DNA from 2 places in the Exiguobacterium sp. RM11 genome. Region 2 is predicted to be linked to the other one. Evidence: a T-box and tRNA genes for the amino acid it is inferred to sense, from the RefSeq annotation. Region 2 holds a T-box; the other holds one or more tRNA genes.

Region 1 (9,252 bases), 340 kb from region 2:
TAAGAAAATAAAGATAACTGAAAAGGAGGAACGATACATATGTCTATGATTTCTATGCCGACCGAGGCAGATTTTGCACGCTATGCAGAGCTAGCTGTGAAAAAAGGTGTCAACATTCAACCGGGTCAACAGCTAGAGGTACGTGCCGATATTAGCCAGGCGCCACTTGTCCGTCACGTGGTGAAAGCTGCGTATGCGGCAGGTGCGAAACAAGTATTTGTTAATTGGAGCGATGAGGAGACATCGAAGATTCGTTATTTCGATGCACCAGCAGACTCCTTCAAAGAGTTTCCAGATTGGTTAAAGGCTCGATTTGAGCAATTGGCTGAAGAGAAGACGGCATTCTTGTCCATCGTCAGTGACGACCCGGATGCTTTAAACGGCGTTGAATCGTCACGCATCTCGGATGCGAACCGTGCAGCCGGACAAGCACTTGCGAAATGGCGTCAATATGTGATGAGTGACAACGTGAGTTGGTCGATCGTCGCAGGTGCGTCAGATGCGTGGGCCGAAAAAGTATTTCCGGGGCGTGAAGATGCGGTCGCAGCGTTATGGCAAGCGATCTTCGCAGCAACACGCATGGATCAAGAAGACGTGGTCGCGGCATGGGATACACATGATCAATTACTCCGTAGCCGTGCGAAGTTGCTGACAGAGAAGAAGTACGCGAAGTTGCACTACCAAGCACCAGGCACTGAACTTACAATCGGACTTCCGAAAAAGCACGTCTTCCTTGGCGGTGGCGGTCCAAACGTCGATGGCATCGACTTTATCGCGAATATGCCGACAGAAGAAGTGTTCACGCTCGCGGATAAAGATTCTGTGGAAGGTCACGTGTCGAGCACGAAGCCACTCAGCTACAGCGGAAACTTGATTGACGAGTTCACGCTTTGGTTTGAAGGTGGGAAAGTCGTCAAGGCAGAAGCGAAAAAAGGACAAGCGGCTCTTGATGAGTTGTTGAACATGGATGAGGGAGCACGCCGCATCGGTGAAGTGGCACTCGTTCCAGATGATTCGCCAATCTCAAACTCAGGTCTTCTCTTCTACAACACGTTGTTTGACGAGAATGCATCATGCCACTTGGCATTAGGTCGTGCCTACTCGACATGTCTCGAAGGTGGTCCTTCGATGTCGCAAGAAGAACTCGCGGCGAACGGCGCGAATGACTCGATGACACATGTTGACTTCATGATTGGGTCAGCTGAAATGAATATCGATGGTGAACGGGAAGACGGCACGCGCGAAGCAATCATGCGTGACGGCAACTGGGTCATCTAAACGAAAGAGCGAATTCCGTAAAAGGAATTCGCTCTTTTCATGTGACGTCGTACAAATAACGAAGGGCGTTAGGCAAACGGCGGCGCCAAGCTGATTCGTGATGAATCGCATCCGGTTCCACTTCATATCGGAAAGCGATACCCTTTTTAGCGATGGCTCCAATCAGTTTTGCATTCGTGAACAAGTAATCCTTCGCTGTGATTGGTCCGCTCTCTTCATTCGTTCCGATGTCCATATACAGTTTTCCAGAGATATCGGTTTGCTGAATAGCCTGGATCAATGGATCCAGATTCGCCCATGCTGCGGTGGAGAGGGATCCGACTCTTTTGATGGAAGGGTAGGTTGCCATCATATATAAAGAGATGACACCTCCCATCGAGCTCCCCATGACGCCGACATCTTCTGGATCTGTCGCATACTCCTTGTCGATTCGTGGTTTTAAGTCGTTCATAAGCCATTCTGCATACAAACGACCTTGACCACCAAGGGTTGGGCGCGTTTTCGCAAGTTCCGGTCCGATACGGCGATATAACATCTCATCTTCTTCATATGAATATTCGTCATAACGATCTAACCAGTTCGGAGCACTTGCAATGGCGACGACCATAAGTGGAAGCTGGAGTGTATCGATGCAGCGGTCAATTTCCCATCCTTCTCCATATGTAGCCGTGCTTCCTGAGAATACATTTTGCCCATCATGCATATAAAGGACAGGAAGTGGGGTGTCGGCATTGACCCAGTCTGGTCGAAACACGCGGACGATCCGTTTTTGACCACGGACCTTCTCCGTTGGAATCGATACGTTCAATTGATCAATCATTCTTCATCACCTCTTTCACCTTGTATTGTGGAGAATCATGAGCGAAAAGACAAACACAAATCTTGACTACCTACCGTTCGTTAGGTAAGGTGAGGAGGAAGGAGAGTGAGACGCGTGAATACAAAAGAGAAAATTATGCAATCCGCTCGGACACGGTTTGCCCGTGAAGGATATGAAGGATTATCACTTGCGGCGGTTGCCGAAGACGTTGGCATCCGAAAGGCTTCTTTGTATGCTCACATCGATGGGAAAGAACAATTGTTTAAGCAAGTCGTGACCGATATGGCGAATCGTTACGAAGAAGCATGGCAACAGACATGTGAGGATACTAAAGATCGACCACCTTTAGAACGGATTGAGTCGATCGTTCGGATGCTCACGTCATTCTTTAGCGATCACGAGACGTGGATGTTGACGAAACGGATGCTCCTCGTACCACCCCCAGAATTTCGAGACTATATTGAAGAAGTCATCGGAAAGGTAGAGACGGAGTTAAAGCGGTTTGAAAAAGAACAGTTTCGTCTCGCGATGGAACGTGGAGACTTACCATCGCAACCACTCGATGAGCTCTATGCTGCGTACTATTGCTTTCTAGATGGTGCCTTATTGTCTCTATTTACATTTGAAGATGAGCGGGAGATGCGACAACAAGCCGCTTTCCGAATCTTCAAGAAAGGTGTGGGTTGGAATGGATAAGGAAAAAGTCGCCTGGATTTCTCTTTTGTTCGCAGGATTGCTTGAAATCATTTGGGCAACGACGATGAAATTGTCTGAAGGGTTTACCGTTCTTGGTCCGACGTTATGGACGATTGTACTCTTGGTTGTCAGTTTTGGCTTACTCGCCAAAGCATTCCGGGTTTTACCTGCAGGTACAGGATATGCCGTCTTCACGGGAATCGGAGCGGTTGGAACGGTGATTGTCGGTGCTCTTCTTTTTGACGAGGCGCTCAGCGGCTGGAAACTTTTACTTGTGACGACGTTGATCATCGGAATCATCGGGTTGAAACAAGTGACAGGAGGAGAAGAAGCATGAGTTGGGTATATTTGATCGGTGCAGGGATTGCTGAGATGACAGCCGTTTTCTTTATGGGGAAATCGAAAGGGTATCAAATTTTAAAATGGTCAATCTTATCGATTTTGTCGTTCGCGCTCAGTTTTTATTGGCTATCGAAGTCGCTTGAAGACATTCCGTTAAGCTTGGCTTACTCCATCTGGGTCGGAATCGGAGCGGCAGGTGGCGTCATTCTAGGCATGCTCTATTTAAATGAGTCTAAAAGCCGCTGGCGCATCTTTTATCTAATGATGATTATCGGCAGTGTGGTCGGTTTAAAAGTTGTATCGTAAAGGATTGAAACAAGCTGAAAACGGGAATTGAATAATTCAGATTATGAGATGGAAGAAAGGGGCGGAAAACGATGCATCTTGTCGAGTTGCAGTCCGAACGTTTGCGGTTTGAACCGTACACGATCTCTGATTTCTATTTTGTTAAGTCGCTTCTCCAAGATCCTCGGGTGATGCGCTTCATCAGTCCGGATGGGAGACCGTATACAGACGAACAAACAATCGAATGGTTCGAACGTCAATTGGCCCGCTATGAAACGGGACGCCAGACAGGGCTATTGAAGCTGATGACGTTTGAAAGTGATGAACCGATTGGTCATGCAGGTACGTTGCTTCATGAGTTAGACGGTAAACTCGAGCTAGAAGTCGGCTATTGGTTGTCACCGAAGCATTGGCATATGGGTTACGGACGTGAAGCGGCCGCGCGATTGATGCAGTATGCCTTCACTGAAGGAGAGAAGGAAATCATTTCACTCATTCATCCAGAAAACGTTCCGTCTCAGCGTGTGGCTAAAGCGAATGGTCTTCATTGGGACCGTGACACCTTATATCAGAACATGCTCGTCTCCGTTTATGCAGGTGATTTGGAACGCCTCTGCCGGCATATTGATCGCCAACAAATGACGCGTTAAAAAAAGTACAAAAAACTTTTAAAAAGTTGTTGCCAACTTAATAGTTTCTTGATATATTAATAGTGTCCTTAAAAGAGGACACGACCTGATTCTGTAGCTCAGCTGGGAGAGCGCTACCTTGACAGGGTAGAGGTCGCTGGTTCGAGCCCAGTCAGAATCACTTGGGTGCCAAACCCTCGAGAAACCCACCGGAACATGGGTTTCCGCGAAGCCACTTCTTGCGAGAAGTGGCTCTTTTTTTGTATATTGACATGGCGCGAAAGCAATTGGTATATTCCTTTCAATACATAATGAAACGGGGAATGCAAAATGGTGCTAACAGGAACCCTCGTCAATGCCGGACTAATCGTCATCGGAGCATTGTTAGGTCTCTTATTTCACCGCATTCCAGAGCGTATGAAAGAGACGGTGACGGCAGCAATCGGGCTTGCGGTCATCTTGCTCGGCATTCAAATGGGGATGAAAAGTGAAAACTTTTTGATTGTCATCGGAAGTCTTGTCGTCGGGTCTGCGCTCGGGGAATGGTGGAAGCTAGATGAAGTATTAAATGAAATCGGCTATCGGCTGGAACGGCGTCTTGGAAGTCAATCGAGTGTAGCGGAAGGGTTCGTTACGGCAACGCTCATCTTCGTCATCGGCGCGATGGCAATCATTGGGGCGCTCGATAGTGGATTACGTGGCGACCATGACGTCCTGTATACGAAAGGGTTGATTGATGGATTTACAGCCCTCGTGTTGAGTTCGACGCTCGGCATCGGGGTCATGTTTTCGGCCGTTCCGGTGTTATTGTATCAAGGTGGGATTGCACTACTCGCCATTCAAATCATGAAGTTCATTCCGGAGTCGCTCATGGACAGCTTTATTTTAGAGATGACTGCGACCGGTGGTGTGATGATCGTGGCGATTGGCTTGAATTTGGTCGGAATCACAAAAATTCGTGTGGCGAACTTATTGCCAGGGATTTTAGTAGTGGCACTCATTGTGTCGGTTATACATATGATGACATAAAAAAATGGGCGGAAGCGTGGCTTCCGTCCATTTTTATGGTTTCTCAATTGTTTCATGATCTTCTTTGGCACTTTCGCGTAAGGCTGAAGACATCACATCGGCAAGGTTGCGGTCTCGTAATACGCCGACACCACGGTCGGTCGGTCCGCCTGGAGCAGCGACGTCAGCAATGAGTTCATTCGTCTCACGTGTTTCATGTGACAGTAACTCTGCAGAGCCTTTCATCGCCTGAGCCACAATTTGACGAGCCGTCGCTTCGTCGTATCCGACATCGGTCAAGACCGGAGTCATCGCCCCGACGATTTCATAGAAGAAAGCTGGGCTACAACCTGCGGCTGCCATAAATGCAGACATCGTCTTCGCATCCGTGATGGCCGTTCGACCGACACGTTCAAAGAGGGCAGTTGCTTTCGCGCGATCGGTCTCATCTGTTTCAGGACCGAACCATAAGCCTGTCATCCCGCTCCGATATGTGACAGGCGTGTTTGGCATCGCGCATACGGCAGGAAGCCCTGAAGCTTCTTCTAATTGACTCGGTTCGATGTGTGCCGCGACAGATACAAGAAGTGGGTTGTTCCACTCTTTCGACTCCACGTATGGAATGACACCGTCCGGTTGCATCGCTAATACGACGATCTCATAGTCGTTGACATTTTCTTCTTCAACGATGTGTACGCCGAGTTCGTCTTGTAGTGCGAGTAATCGTTCCCGGTCGCTTCGGTTCGTCATCGTGATGTTTGTCGGTTCGATCCCAGAGTCAATCCATCCTCGAACGAGTGCCTCACTCATAGATCCTGCGCCGACCATTAGTAATTGTTTCATCATCCGTCACCTCTTCTTTTCGATTCGGTCAATAGTTATGTTGACTATCATAACAAACCTGCTCTCGAATATCGCCCATCTTGCTCATTTGTAAGGAGATGGAAAAGGATTTGATACATAAAACGATGCACATGACAAACGTTTCAAATCGCGCTATGATGGCACTAATTCAAAAGAGTGAGGCGAAATCGTGTGAAACGTGTACTAGTAAAAGGGATTCAAGGTTATCAACGTTTTATTTCACCATTAAAGCCGCCGACATGCCGATTTTATCCGAGCTGTTCGCATTATGGGATCGAAGCAATTGAAAAACACGGGGCCGTCAAAGGGAGTTATTTAACCGCTCGCCGACTGATCCGTTGCCAACCGTTTCACCCAGGTGGGCTCGATTATGTACCGGATACATTTGATTGGAAAGCGCCTTTACAACGAGAGAAGCCTGAATCACAGCGAGACGATTAAGTTCGTCTCGCTGTTTGTATACAGAAGTACGTTTCGAACAGTTGTTTTAGCACAATACTTTTGCATTGTTCTAAGTATTCTGAAAAAATAGGGATGTACACTATTTTTCGGGGAAAGGGGATACTTTGTATGGGGCAATCATTTAGTGAATGGGTGAGTACGGCATCCAATTTTGTATGGGGACCACCGCTTTTAATTTTGCTTGTGGGGACAGGCATTTACTTGACGGTGCGTCTAGGTGGTATTCAAATTACCAAATTACCGTATGCATTGAAGTTGGCGTTTTCAAAAAATCAGGATCAATCCTCAAAAGGGGATATCAGTCACTTCCAGGCGCTCATGACCGCGCTTGCGGCGACCGTCGGTACGGGGAATATCGTCGGGGTGTCGACAGCAGTTGTATTAGGAGGACCAGGAGCCATCGTATGGATGTGGGTGTCCGGATTCTTTGGGATGGCAACGAAATATGCGGAGGCCGTTCTAGCTGTTAAGTATCGGGTCACCGATGAACGCGGTCAGATGGCTGGTGGACCGATGTATTATCTGGAACGAGGATTGAATCAACGTTGGTTAGCCGTAGCGTTTGCGGCATTTGCCTCGATTGCGGCGTTCGGGATTGGAAATGGGGTCCAGACGAACTCTGTCGCGCTCGCGCTCAAAACGACATTCGATGTACCACTCTACATATCAGGAATTCTCATCATGATTTTTACAGGCGCGGTCATCCTTGGAGGCGTACGTTCGATCGGGAAAGTGGTCAGCTACTTCGTCCCGGTCATGATTGCCTTCTACTTAGGTAGCGGTCTCTTGATCATGATTATGAACTACTCGCTTATTCCAGATGCGTTCGCACTCATCTTTAGCAGTACGTTCAGTGCGGAAGCAATCGGTGGGGGAGCCATCGGAGCGGCCATTCGATATGGTGTCGCGCGTGGTGTCTTCTCGAACGAGGCAGGTCTCGGTTCCGCTCCGATTGCTGCAGCGGCAGCGAAAACAGATATGCCGGGTCGTCAAGCGCTCGTCTCGATGACACAAGTCTTCTTGGACACGCTTGTCGTCTGTTCGGTGACAGGGTTGACACTCGTCATGGGTGGTCAAATCGGGACAGGACTAGAAGGAGTCGAATTGACTTCAGCCACATTCGAACTGTTCCTCGGTCCGGCAGGTGGCTACATTGTCACGATCGGTCTCGTCCTATTCGCTTACTCGACCGTTCTCGGTTGGTCGTATTACGGCGAACGGTCCATCCATTACTTGTTTGGGCAAAAGTCGATTCTTCCGTATCGGATTGCCTTCGTGCTCGTCGCTGGACTCGGTGCCATGACGACAAACTTGAATTTGGTATGGGCGCTATCCGACGTCTTCAACGGTTTGATGGCCATTCCGAACTTGATTGGTCTCTTGTTCTTGTCGGGCGTTGTCATTGCCGAAACGAAACGATTCAATCAACAGCTTGAAATTGAGAATCGAAAAGTATCCTAAACGCATCGACGCCATCCTCATGAATCAGAGGGTGGCGTCTTTTGTTTCGCTTCTAATTCATCGAGTCGTGCTTTTTGTAAGTGGTCAAATACTTTTGTGATGAAACCGACCATAATGCCGACCCCCGTTAACACATATCCGATTGTAAAAATTTTGCCGATATCTGTCTGTGGGGCGAAGTCACCATATCCGATGGTCGTCAATGTGATGACGCTGAAGTAAAGTGCGTCCAACCAACGCATCGCCTCGAACCGTGTGTAAAAAAGCGTACCGGACAGAACGGTAAGAAAGGCAAGGCTAAATAACACTTGAAACTCGGGGTCGCGGAGACCGCGCCAAATTCCGCGGACAATCCGGCGTAATGTCAGTAAGAACGGTAGCATGTCACTCGCTCCTTTCGATATTAGGTTTGTTCGCTAACAACGGGGGAACATCCTTTATAGTTCGAAAAAAGAGAAAGGGTGAGTAGGATGGGGAAAGTCATTCCAAAGCAAGAAGGGCTCGACCATAGTGTCGATTTTCTACGGGAAGGATATTTGTTTGTGGCGAATCGACGTAAAAGTTTTCAGTCGAATATTTTTGAAACGCGTTTGCTCGGAGAACGCGTGATTTGTCTCGGAGGAGAGGACGCTGCTGCCTTGTTCTATGATGCGGACAAATTTACACGTCAGGATGCCGCGCCGAAACGTCTTCTCAAAACCCTATTCGGGGAAGATGGGGTGCAAACATTGAATGGAACGGCACATACGCACCGAAAACGTATGTTCATGTCATTGATGACGAAGGAAAACATCGATCGTCTGCTTCGATTGACGGACCGTGAATGGAAAAAAATCCGACATGCTGGAGAAGAAATCGTTTTATATGACGAGGCACAACAGGTATTGATGAAAGCCGTCTGTGAGTGGGCGGGAGTTCCACTTGCGCGAGATGAAGTAGCGAAGCGGACCGATGAAATGAGATTGTTATTTGAATCGGGTACTTCGTTAGGTCCAACTTATTTGCAAGGGCGGAAGGCAAGAAGTTCGGCCGAGGCGTGGATTCGACAGATGGTCAAAGAAGTACGGTCAAATCGATTATTACCGAATAAACAGACGGCACTTTATGAGTTCGCGTGGCATCGAGATGAATCAGGTGAGTTGTTGCCTGAAGAAGTAGTGGCTGTCGAAGTGTTAAACATTTTGCGACCGACTGTTGCCATCTCGGTCTACGTTCTTTTTACGGTTCTAGCGCTTCATCAATTCCCTAAAGAAAGAGAACAAGTAAAGCAAGGACAGTTTTCGAAAACGGCCTTTGTCCAAGAAGTGAGACGTTTCTATCCGTTCTTTCCTGTTGCGGCAGCTCGAGTCAAAACAAATTTTGAATGGGACGGATATACGTTTACCGAAGGAACACTGACGCTCCTTG
Region 2 (9,252 bases):
TCAAAGGCCGTGCCCATTCGATTCGTGAAATCGCATGTGGTTTACTCGATGCGGATATTTTGATCAGTTCGACCGGAGCGAAAGACGCCGTCATCGGATATGACGATGTGGCAGCGGCACAATTGTTGCGCCGTGAACGTCCACTTCTTCTCATTGACATTGCTGTGCCGCGAGATATCGATCCAGCGGTCGCGACACTTCCAGGTGTTCATTTGTTCGATGTCGATGATTTGAATGGAATCGTCAACAAGAATCTCGAAGCTCGTCTCCTCGAGGCCGAGAAGATCGAGATGAAGATCGATGAAGCGATTCAAGAGTTCCAAACATGGCTCGTCACGCTCGGTGTCGTACCGATCATGAACGAGTTGCGTGCCCGTGCACTTGATATTCAAGAAGACACAATGACGAGTCTAGAGCGTAAGCTCGACCACTTGTCAGCACGTGACAAGAAAGTCATCGGAAAGCATATGAAGTCGATCATCAACCAGATGCTTCGTGATCCGATTGACTATATTAAAGACGCAGCGGCACAGCCGGACGCGAACGTTCGAATCGCACAGTTTGTCGAGACGTTCGGACTCGATGTCGAGTTACCAGAACAACCGGTAGACGAAGTGGAAGAAACAGATGCCACTTCTGCGAAAGCACCACTTCGCGCATTGATGCGCTAACAAGATATAAAAGGCGACGTGTGTCGCCTTTTTCTATGAAGGAGAGACTCAACATGCGAAAAATCATCGTCGGCTCACGCCGTTCCCAACTCGCCATGACTCAAACGAAATGGGTCATCGAACAATTGAAGAAAGCCGGAGCACAAAACGAGTTCGAAATTAAAGAAATCGTGACGAAAGGGGACCAAATCGTCGACGTACAATTGTCAAAAGTCGGCGGGAAAGGTCTATTCGTCAAAGAGATTCAACAACAGATGCTCGACGGGGATATCGACTTCGCCGTCCACAGCATGAAAGACGTTCCAGCCGAACTTCCGGAAGAACTCTATATCAGCTGCATGCCGAAACGTGTCGACGCACGTGACGTCCTTATCTGCGAGAACGGCTACACGTTCGAGACGCTTCCGAAAGGTTCAATCGTCGGAACGAGCTCACTCCGTCGTGGGGCACAGATCTTAGCGGCACGTCCTGACCTTGAGATTCAATGGATCCGCGGAAACATCGACACGCGTCTTAAGAAGTTGGACTCGGAAAAATACAACGCCATCTTGCTCGCGAAAGCCGGGCTCGAACGGATGGGGTGGACGGACCGAGTCGACTTCGAAGCGCTTGACCCGGACGTCATGGTACCTGCTGTCGGACAAGGCGTACTCGCGATCGAGAGCCGTAAAGACGATGCAGAGGTAACGGCAGTGCTTCAATTGTTACATGATGACGTGACGGCAAAAGCCGCGACAGCGGAACGGACTTTCTTAAAAGCCATCGAAGGAAGCTGTCACGTCCCGGTCGGCGGTTACGCAACGGTCGACGGTGACGAAGTGACGCTCACGGGCCTCATCGCGTCAGTGGACGGGAAAGAAGTGCTCCGCGTGACGAAAACGTCAACGGACGGGGTCGCACTCGGAATGGACGTCGCAGAAGAATTGCTTGGACGTGGCGGGCGTGAAATCCTCGCCTCGGTCAATGAGTGACGTCTGGTACACGGGAACGAAACGAATGACCGCTTCGCAACGGGCGCTGCTCGAGGCGAGCGGTCTTTCCGTTCATCATGTCCCGCTCATTCAGACGAGAGAGACGCACGTCCCACCACCCGTGGAACGATTCGATTGGCTCGTCGTCACGAGTCAAAACGCGGTGCCCGCGCTTCGAAATCTGACGCGTGATGTCAAGGTCGCTGCTGTCGGTGAGAAGACGAAACGGGCGCTTGAAGCGGAAGGGTTTACCGTCTCGCTTATGCCGGAGACGTATACGGGTGAGGCGCTCTTTGAGCAGTTACGCGATGTTGTTTCCGCCGATGAGGTCGTCTTGTTCGCACGTGGCAATTTGGCGAACACGTCGCATATGACGATGCTCTCTCACGTGCAGGACTGGGTCGTCTACGAGACGATTCCAGTGCCACTGACACCGGCGCAACAGCAACAACTCGAGACCGTGAAGGCACTGCTCGTCTTGAGCCCGTCGGCCGTCGAGGCGCTCACACCGTACTTGTCCCGCTTCAATGGGACGTGGTACGCCATCGGCGAAGTGACCGCACGTGCCGTCCGACAAGTGTCGACGTTACCGGTACGAGTGCCAGAATGTTATACTATGGATGCATTAATACAGTGTGTAGGGGAGGATTTTTCATGAACCAGTTTGACCGTCACCGTCGTCTTCGCTCATCGAAGTCGATGCGTGCCCTCGTACGTGAAAATCATGTTCGGAAAGAAGATTTGATTTACCCACTCTTCATCATTGAAGGGACTAACATTAAACGTGAAGTCAGCTCGATGCCTGGCGTCTTTAATTATTCACTTGACCGACTCGAAGAAGAGATCAAAGAAATCGTCGACCTCGGTCTCCGATCCGTGCTCTTGTTCGGAGTGCCGGAACATAAAGACCCGGAAGGCAGTGAAGCGTATCACGACCACGGCATCGTCCAAGAAGCGATCCGTAAAGTAAAAGAGTGGGCGCCACAGCTCACTGTCATCGCCGATACGTGCCTGTGTGAATACACGTCTACAGGTCACTGTGGCCTCGTGAAGGACGGGGACGTCGATAACGACGCATCGCTTCCTCTTCACGTCCAGACAGCTATCACGCAAGCACAAGCGGGTGCCGATATCATCGCACCGAGTTCGATGATGGACGGATTCGTTGCAGCCATCCGTGAAGGTCTCGACCAAAACGGGTTTAGCCACATCCCGATCATGAGCTATGGCGTGAAATATGCGTCGGCGTATTACGGACCGTTCCGTGACGCTGCCCAATCAGCTCCAGGGGAAGGCGACCGTAAAGGCTATCAGATGGACCCGGCGAACCGTCGTGAGGCGTTCCGCGAGTCACAATCTGACGTCGAACAAGGTGCCGACTTCATGATTGTTAAACCGGCTCTCGCATTCATGGACATCATCCGTGATATGCGCGACTCACTCGATATGCCAATTGTGGCGTATAACGTGAGCGGAGAGTACGCGATGATTAAAGCCGCGTCACTCAACGACTGGGTCGACGAAGAACGCATCGTCATGGAGACGATGGTCGGATTCAAACGTGCCGGTGCCGATCTCATCGTCACGTATTTCGCAAAAGACGTTTGTCGCTATTTGGAAGGAGACTACGCATGACATACAACCAAACGCGCTCACAAGAAGCGTTCGAACAAGCCCGCCCACTCATGCCAGGCGGTGTCAACAGTCCGGTCCGTGCCTACAAATCGGTTGGTATGACACCAATCTTCGCCGAACGTGGTGAAGGTTCACGCGTCTATGACATCGACGGCAACGAGTATATCGATTACGTCCTCTCATGGGGACCACTCATCCTCGGTCACCGTGACCCTGTCGTCACGAAAGCGATCCAAGAACAAGCTGAAAAAGGCTGGACGTTCGGAACGCCGACCGAGCTTGAGACGAAGATGGCAGAACTCGTCATCGACCGCGTCCCATCAATCGAGATGGTTCGTATGGTCAACTCGGGTACGGAAGCGACGATGGCAGCACTTCGCCTCGCACGCGGCTATACAGGGAAGACGAAGATCTTGAAGTTCGAAGGATGCTACCACGGACACGGCGACTCGCTTCTCATTAAAGCCGGTTCGGGTGTCGCAACACTCGGTCTTCCGGACTCACCAGGTGTACCGAAAGAACTCGCAAGCCACACGCTCACCGTTCCTTACAACGACTTGGACGCAGTCCGCGTCGCGTTTGAGAAATACGGCGACGATCTCGCTGGTGTCATCGTCGAACCAGCGGCTGGAAACATGGGCTTCGTACCACCACAACCAGGATTCCTCGAAGGACTCCGTGAAATCACGGAACAAAATGGCGCGCTTCTCATCTTTGATGAGGTCATGACGGGCTTCCGTGTCGGGTACAACTGTGCACAAGGATACTTCGGTGTCACACCGGACCTCACATGTCTCGGTAAGGTCATCGGCGGTGGACTTCCGGTCGGTGCTTACGGCGGGAAACGTGAAATCATGGAACAGATTGCGCCGCAAGGTCCAATCTATCAAGCGGGTACGCTCTCAGGTAACCCACTCGCGATGATTGCCGGTTATACGACACTCTCGCAACTGAAGCCTGAGCACTATACGGAGTTCGAGCGGAAGGCAGACCGTCTCGCGGAAGGATTCACGCAGGCCGGTGAGAAATACAACATCCCGCACGACACGAACCGTGCCGGCTCGATGTTTGGTTTCTTCTTCACGAATGAGAAAGTGACGAACTTCGAGAAAGCGAAATCGGCGAACCTCGAGATGTTCCGTTCGTACTATCAGAAGATGGCAGCGCGCGGCGTATTCTTGCCACCGTCACAGTTCGAAGGATTGTTCCTCTCGACGGCGCATACGGATGAGGATATCGAGAAGACGATTGCAGCGGTCGAAGCGACGTTCAAGGAGCTTCAAGAAGAGTTTTCACTCTAATCTTGACTGCTGACGTTTCTGTCGCTACAATTATTTAACAGATATGATGAATTGCTTTGATGAGGAGTAGTACGCATCATCCATTCCTTTTTAGAGACGCGACCGCTTGGTGAAAGGTTGCGAGGGATGGACGCGGAAGTCGCCTCGGAGCTGACTTTCTGAATGGAGTAAGAAAGTTCGGTCCATCGACCGTTATTCGATTTTGAGTGCGCCACTTGTTGGCGAACTAAGGTGGTACCGCGGAAGATCACGGCTTCTTTCGTCCTTAGCGTATAGGACGAGAGAAGCCGTTTTTGTGTTCATTAAGATATAGAGGAGGCGCCACACATGGCCCATGAAACAAATGAAATTACCATGCCGACGAAGTACGACCCAAGTGCGACGGAGTCAAAATGGTACGACTACTGGTTAGAGAATGATGTATTTAAAGCAGATGAGGACGATTCGAAACAACCGTACACGATCGTCATCCCACCACCGAACGTTACGGGGAAACTTCACCTCGGTCACGCTTGGGACACGACGCTCCAAGATTTGTTGACGCGTCTCAAGCGCATGCAAGGCTATGACGTGCTCTGGCTCCCGGGAATGGACCATGCCGGCATCGCGACACAGGCGAAAGTTGAACAAAAACTCCGTGAAGAAGGCGTCATGCGTTACGACCTCGGACGTGAGAAGTTCCTCGAGAAGACGTGGGAATGGAAAGACGAGTACGCGAAGACGATTCGCGACCAATGGTCTAAGCTCGGTCTCGGCCTCGACTATTCACGTGAACGCTTCACACTCGACGAAGGGCTCTCAAAAGCCGTTCAAGAAGTATTCGTTCGCTTGTATGAGAAAGGCTTGATCTACCGTGGCGAATATATCGTCAACTGGGACCCGGCTCAAAAGACGGCCGTTTCGGATATCGAGGTTATTTACCAAGAAGTCGAGGGTGCGTTCTATCACATGAAGTATCCACTCGCTGACGGCTCAGGTCACATCGAGATCGCGACGACACGTCCAGAGACGATGCTCGGGGATACGGCGGTTGCCGTCAACCCGAAAGATGAGCGTTACACACACCTCATCGGCAAGACGATCATGCTTCCGGTCATGAACCGTGAGATTCCGATCGTTGCGGACGACTACGTCGACATGGAGTTCGGTACAGGTTGCGTGAAGATCACGCCTGCCCACGACCCGAATGACTTTGAAATCGGAAACCGTCACGAACTTCCACGTATCCTCGTCATGGACGAAGGCGGGAAGATGAACGAGAACGCTGGCAAGTACGAAGGGCTCGACCGCTTCGAGTGCCGCAAGCAACTCGTCAAAGACTTAGAGGCTGACGGCACACTCGTGAAGATTGAACCGCACACGCACTCGGTCGGTCACTCAGAGCGTTCAGGCGCAGTCATCGAACCATACCTTTCGAAACAATGGTTCGTTGACATGGAGCCACTCTCAAAAGCGGCACTCGAGGCACAAGGAAACGACGACACGAAAGTCAACTTCGTCCCAGAACGCTTCGAAGGCACGTACCTCCGTTGGATGGAGAACATCCGCGACTGGTGTATCAGCCGTCAACTTTGGTGGGGCCACCGCATCCCAGCTTGGTACCATAACGAGACAGGCGAAGTGTATGTAGGAAAAGAAGCGCCAGCGGACAGTGAGAACTGGACACAAGACGAGGACGTCCTCGACACATGGTTCTCGTCAGCGCTTTGGCCGTTCTCAACGATGGGCTGGCCGGATACGGACGCACCGGACTTCAACCGTTACTTCCCGACGAGCGCGCTCGTTACGGGATACGACATCATCTTCTTCTGGGTATCACGCATGATCTTCCAATCACTCGAGTTCACAGGGAAACAACCGTTCAACGATGTTCTCATCCACGGTCTCATCCGTGACTCGGAAGGACGCAAGATGTCGAAGTCACTCGGTAACGGCGTTGACCCGATGGAAGTCATCGACCAGTACGGAGCGGATTCACTCCGTTGGTTCCTCCTCACAGGTTCGACACCAGGGAACGACCTTCGTTTCTATTGGGAGAAGATCGAGTCGACATGGAACTTCTCGAACAAGATTTGGAACGCGAGCCGTTTCGCTCTCATGAACATGGATGGACTCAAAGTGGAAGAGATCGACCTCACGGGCGAGAAGACGCTTGCTGACAAGTGGATCTTGACACGCTTGAACGATACGATCGACCAAGTGACACGCCTCGTCGACAAGTACGAGTTCGGTGAAGCAGGTCGCTACTTGTACAACTTCATCTGGGAAGAGTTCTGTAACTGGTACATCGAGATGGCGAAACTCACGCTCTACGGTGAAGACGAAGCGGCGAAGCACACGACACGTTCGGTCCTCGCGCACACGCTTGATTCAATCATGCGTCTCATGCATCCGTTCATGCCGTTCCTCACAGAGGAAATTTGGCAGCACTTGCCGCACGAAGGTGATTCAATCGTTCGTGCAAGTTACCCGACGCGTCGTGACGACCTTCACTTCGCAGATTCGGTTCCAGCGTTTGAAGCTGTGATGAACGTCATCCGCTCGGTTCGTAACATCCGTGCCGAAGTGAACGCACCGATGTCGAAACCAATCCAGCTCTTCATCTCGACAAGCGACGATGCGACACAAGGTTACTTGAGCGCGAACGAAATGACGATCGGCAAGTTCACGAATGCGACAGAGCTTGAAATCGGACGTGGCCTCACGGCTCCGGACAAGTCGATGTCAGCGATCATGACAGGAGCGGAGCTCTTCATCCCGCTCGCAGACCTCATCAATTTCGAAGAAGAAATCGCGCGTCTTGAAAAAGAAGTGGCGAAGTATGAGAAAGAAGTCGAGCGCGTACAGAAGAAACTCGGAAACCAAGGCTTCATCGCCAAGGCACCGGCTCACGTCATCGACGAAGAGAAAGCAAAAGAAAAAGATTACCTCGACAAGCGTGACGCGGTCCGCGCCCGTTTAGAAGAGTTGCGTAAATAAGACATGGACCTTCTTTGGAGATGAATTCTCTGAAGAAGGTTTTTTTGTGTTTTGGTAGAATTTGGAGAGGTAGATGTAGAAAAGGGGATACAAGATGAAACGAATCGGGTTAATGTGTGTTCTTGTGTTGGGGCTGACTGGATGTACGACATCAGAAGAGACGAAGTCTATAAAGAAAGACAGAGATGAAGTTGAGACGATTGAAGTGACCACCTCGCCTGAATGGGTAGGTACGCTAGTTGAAGATGTACCAAAAGGCACCGAATCGCTATCAGATGCGGTGGTTCAGCAAATTACACTTCAATACAAGGACGGGTCAGAAGGACACCTTTCTAAAAACGATGTCATCTATGAGACGACAGTCGGAGACATCGGATTGATCGCGATTGGTCATCCGAACCAAACACCTTCCTTCGGGGTATATCACTATTCACGTGACAAGGAATGGGTCATGCACGGGATGAAGCATTTTGGGATTACTGACGCTTCTGATAAAAGACGTCACGACTTGGCGCTCCCACAAGATTTGATGTATACAATCGATAGTGAAATCGATGACGTGGAACGACCTGTAAAACTGTGGACGTTATATGATGAGACGCAACTAGTCACCATTTTGATGACCGATGCATTCAGTGTGGGAGACGGTGAGCGAATCAATCGTCATGCAGATGGAGTGGAGTATGATCGATTGAACCAGCCGAGCGGCAATGGAATCTACTTCATCAGTCGAGACAAACTGATTCTCGTGACAGGAAACATCTCTGAAGAAGAGCTGTTGACACTAGCTGATTCTTTACCGGAACCTTCATCTGTGTCGTTTCCTTTCGATGAATCAGAATAAAGATTCTTTATGTACAAAAGAGATTTTGGATTGGTGCTAAACATTAGGAATCATGGAAATGGGGGTATGAGATGAAGCGAATCGGGGTAATCTGTGTTCTTGTGTTGGGGCTAGCGGGGTGTATGGCACCAAAAGAGACGAAGTCTGTGGAGACGGTTGAGGTGAAAAAAGTAGAGCAAGTGGAAGGAATCGATGAATCACAATTTCCCGACGCAGAAGTGACAGGGACGATGATTGCCGAAGTACCACTAGGGACAGAAAAGGTCTCTGACGCGGTCGTGGCACAAATCACCCTTCAATATGAAGATGGCTCAACAAAACAGTTGTCGAAGGATCACATTTTAACGGAGACGATGGTCGGAGGAATCGGTTTAGTTGCGATGACCGTCCCTGACCGTGAAAACCCGTTTGGCGTATTCATTCATGATGAAAAGAAGGGATGGGCGCAACGCGGGATGCAACGCTTCGGGGTACCCGATACGTCCAGTGCGTCTACTCAGGGATTAAATCTTCCAGTCAAAGAGATGGAAGTCATCAGCTCTGACTATTCAGTTAACGATTGGCCGGTGAAGCTTTGGACGTTATACGATGAGACACGCCTCATCAGTATCATTGAGACGGACGATTTCACTGAAATCGAAGGGGAGATGTCGGATCAGCCAAAACCATACCTACTGGAGCAAGCATACGGGAGCGGCTTATATTACTTATCTCAAGGTAAGCTGATCATCGTAACGGGAAATATCTCGGAAGAGGAGTTGTTGAAGCTAGCTGATTCTCTACCGGAACCTTCATCTGTGTCGTTTCCTTTTCATGATTCAGAATAACAACAAGACCCGAGCGTCAAGAGC

The links. A T-box is a leader RNA that pairs with one kind of tRNA and senses whether it is charged. The one in region 2 lies ahead of AC5LIL_RS10145 (valine--tRNA ligase), so its partner is inferred to be a tRNA-Val.
Region 1: it encodes a tRNA-Val, which carries the amino acid that the T-box ahead of AC5LIL_RS10145 (valine--tRNA ligase) is inferred to sense. The anticodon was not compared.

Annotation. Positions count from the first base shown of each region.
Region 1 covers NZ_CM187558.1:2,284,171-2,293,422, reverse strand. Annotated here, with positions in the region: gene AC5LIL_RS11995 (aminopeptidase) at 40-1,278, shown strand; gene AC5LIL_RS11990 (alpha/beta hydrolase) at 1,316-2,098, opposite strand; gene AC5LIL_RS11985 (TetR/AcrR family transcriptional regulator) at 2,204-2,794, shown strand; gene AC5LIL_RS11980 (DMT family transporter) at 2,787-3,131, shown strand; gene AC5LIL_RS11975 (DMT family transporter) at 3,128-3,442, shown strand; gene AC5LIL_RS11970 (GNAT family N-acetyltransferase) at 3,514-4,071, shown strand; tRNA gene AC5LIL_RS11965 (tRNA-Val) at 4,159-4,231, shown strand; gene AC5LIL_RS11960 (DUF554 domain-containing protein) at 4,381-5,079, shown strand; gene AC5LIL_RS11955 (pyrroline-5-carboxylate reductase family protein) at 5,113-5,901, opposite strand; gene yidD (membrane protein insertion efficiency factor YidD) at 6,094-6,363, shown strand; gene AC5LIL_RS11945 (alanine/glycine:cation symporter family protein) at 6,493-7,845, shown strand; gene AC5LIL_RS11940 (potassium channel family protein) at 7,863-8,228, opposite strand; gene AC5LIL_RS11935 (cytochrome P450) at 8,316-9,252, shown strand, end outside.
Region 2 covers NZ_CM187558.1:1,942,746-1,951,997, reverse strand. Annotated here, with positions in the region: gene hemA (glutamyl-tRNA reductase) at 1-671, shown strand, start outside; gene hemC (hydroxymethylbilane synthase) at 725-1,642, shown strand; gene AC5LIL_RS10160 (uroporphyrinogen-III synthase) at 1,614-2,300, shown strand; gene hemB (porphobilinogen synthase) at 2,297-3,277, shown strand; gene hemL (glutamate-1-semialdehyde 2,1-aminomutase) at 3,274-4,578, shown strand; T-box leader at 4,626-4,848, shown strand; gene AC5LIL_RS10145 (valine--tRNA ligase) at 4,906-7,557, shown strand; gene AC5LIL_RS10140 (hypothetical protein) at 7,652-8,401, shown strand; gene AC5LIL_RS10135 (hypothetical protein) at 8,473-9,228, shown strand; gene AC5LIL_RS10130 (hypothetical protein) at 9,245-9,252, opposite strand, start outside.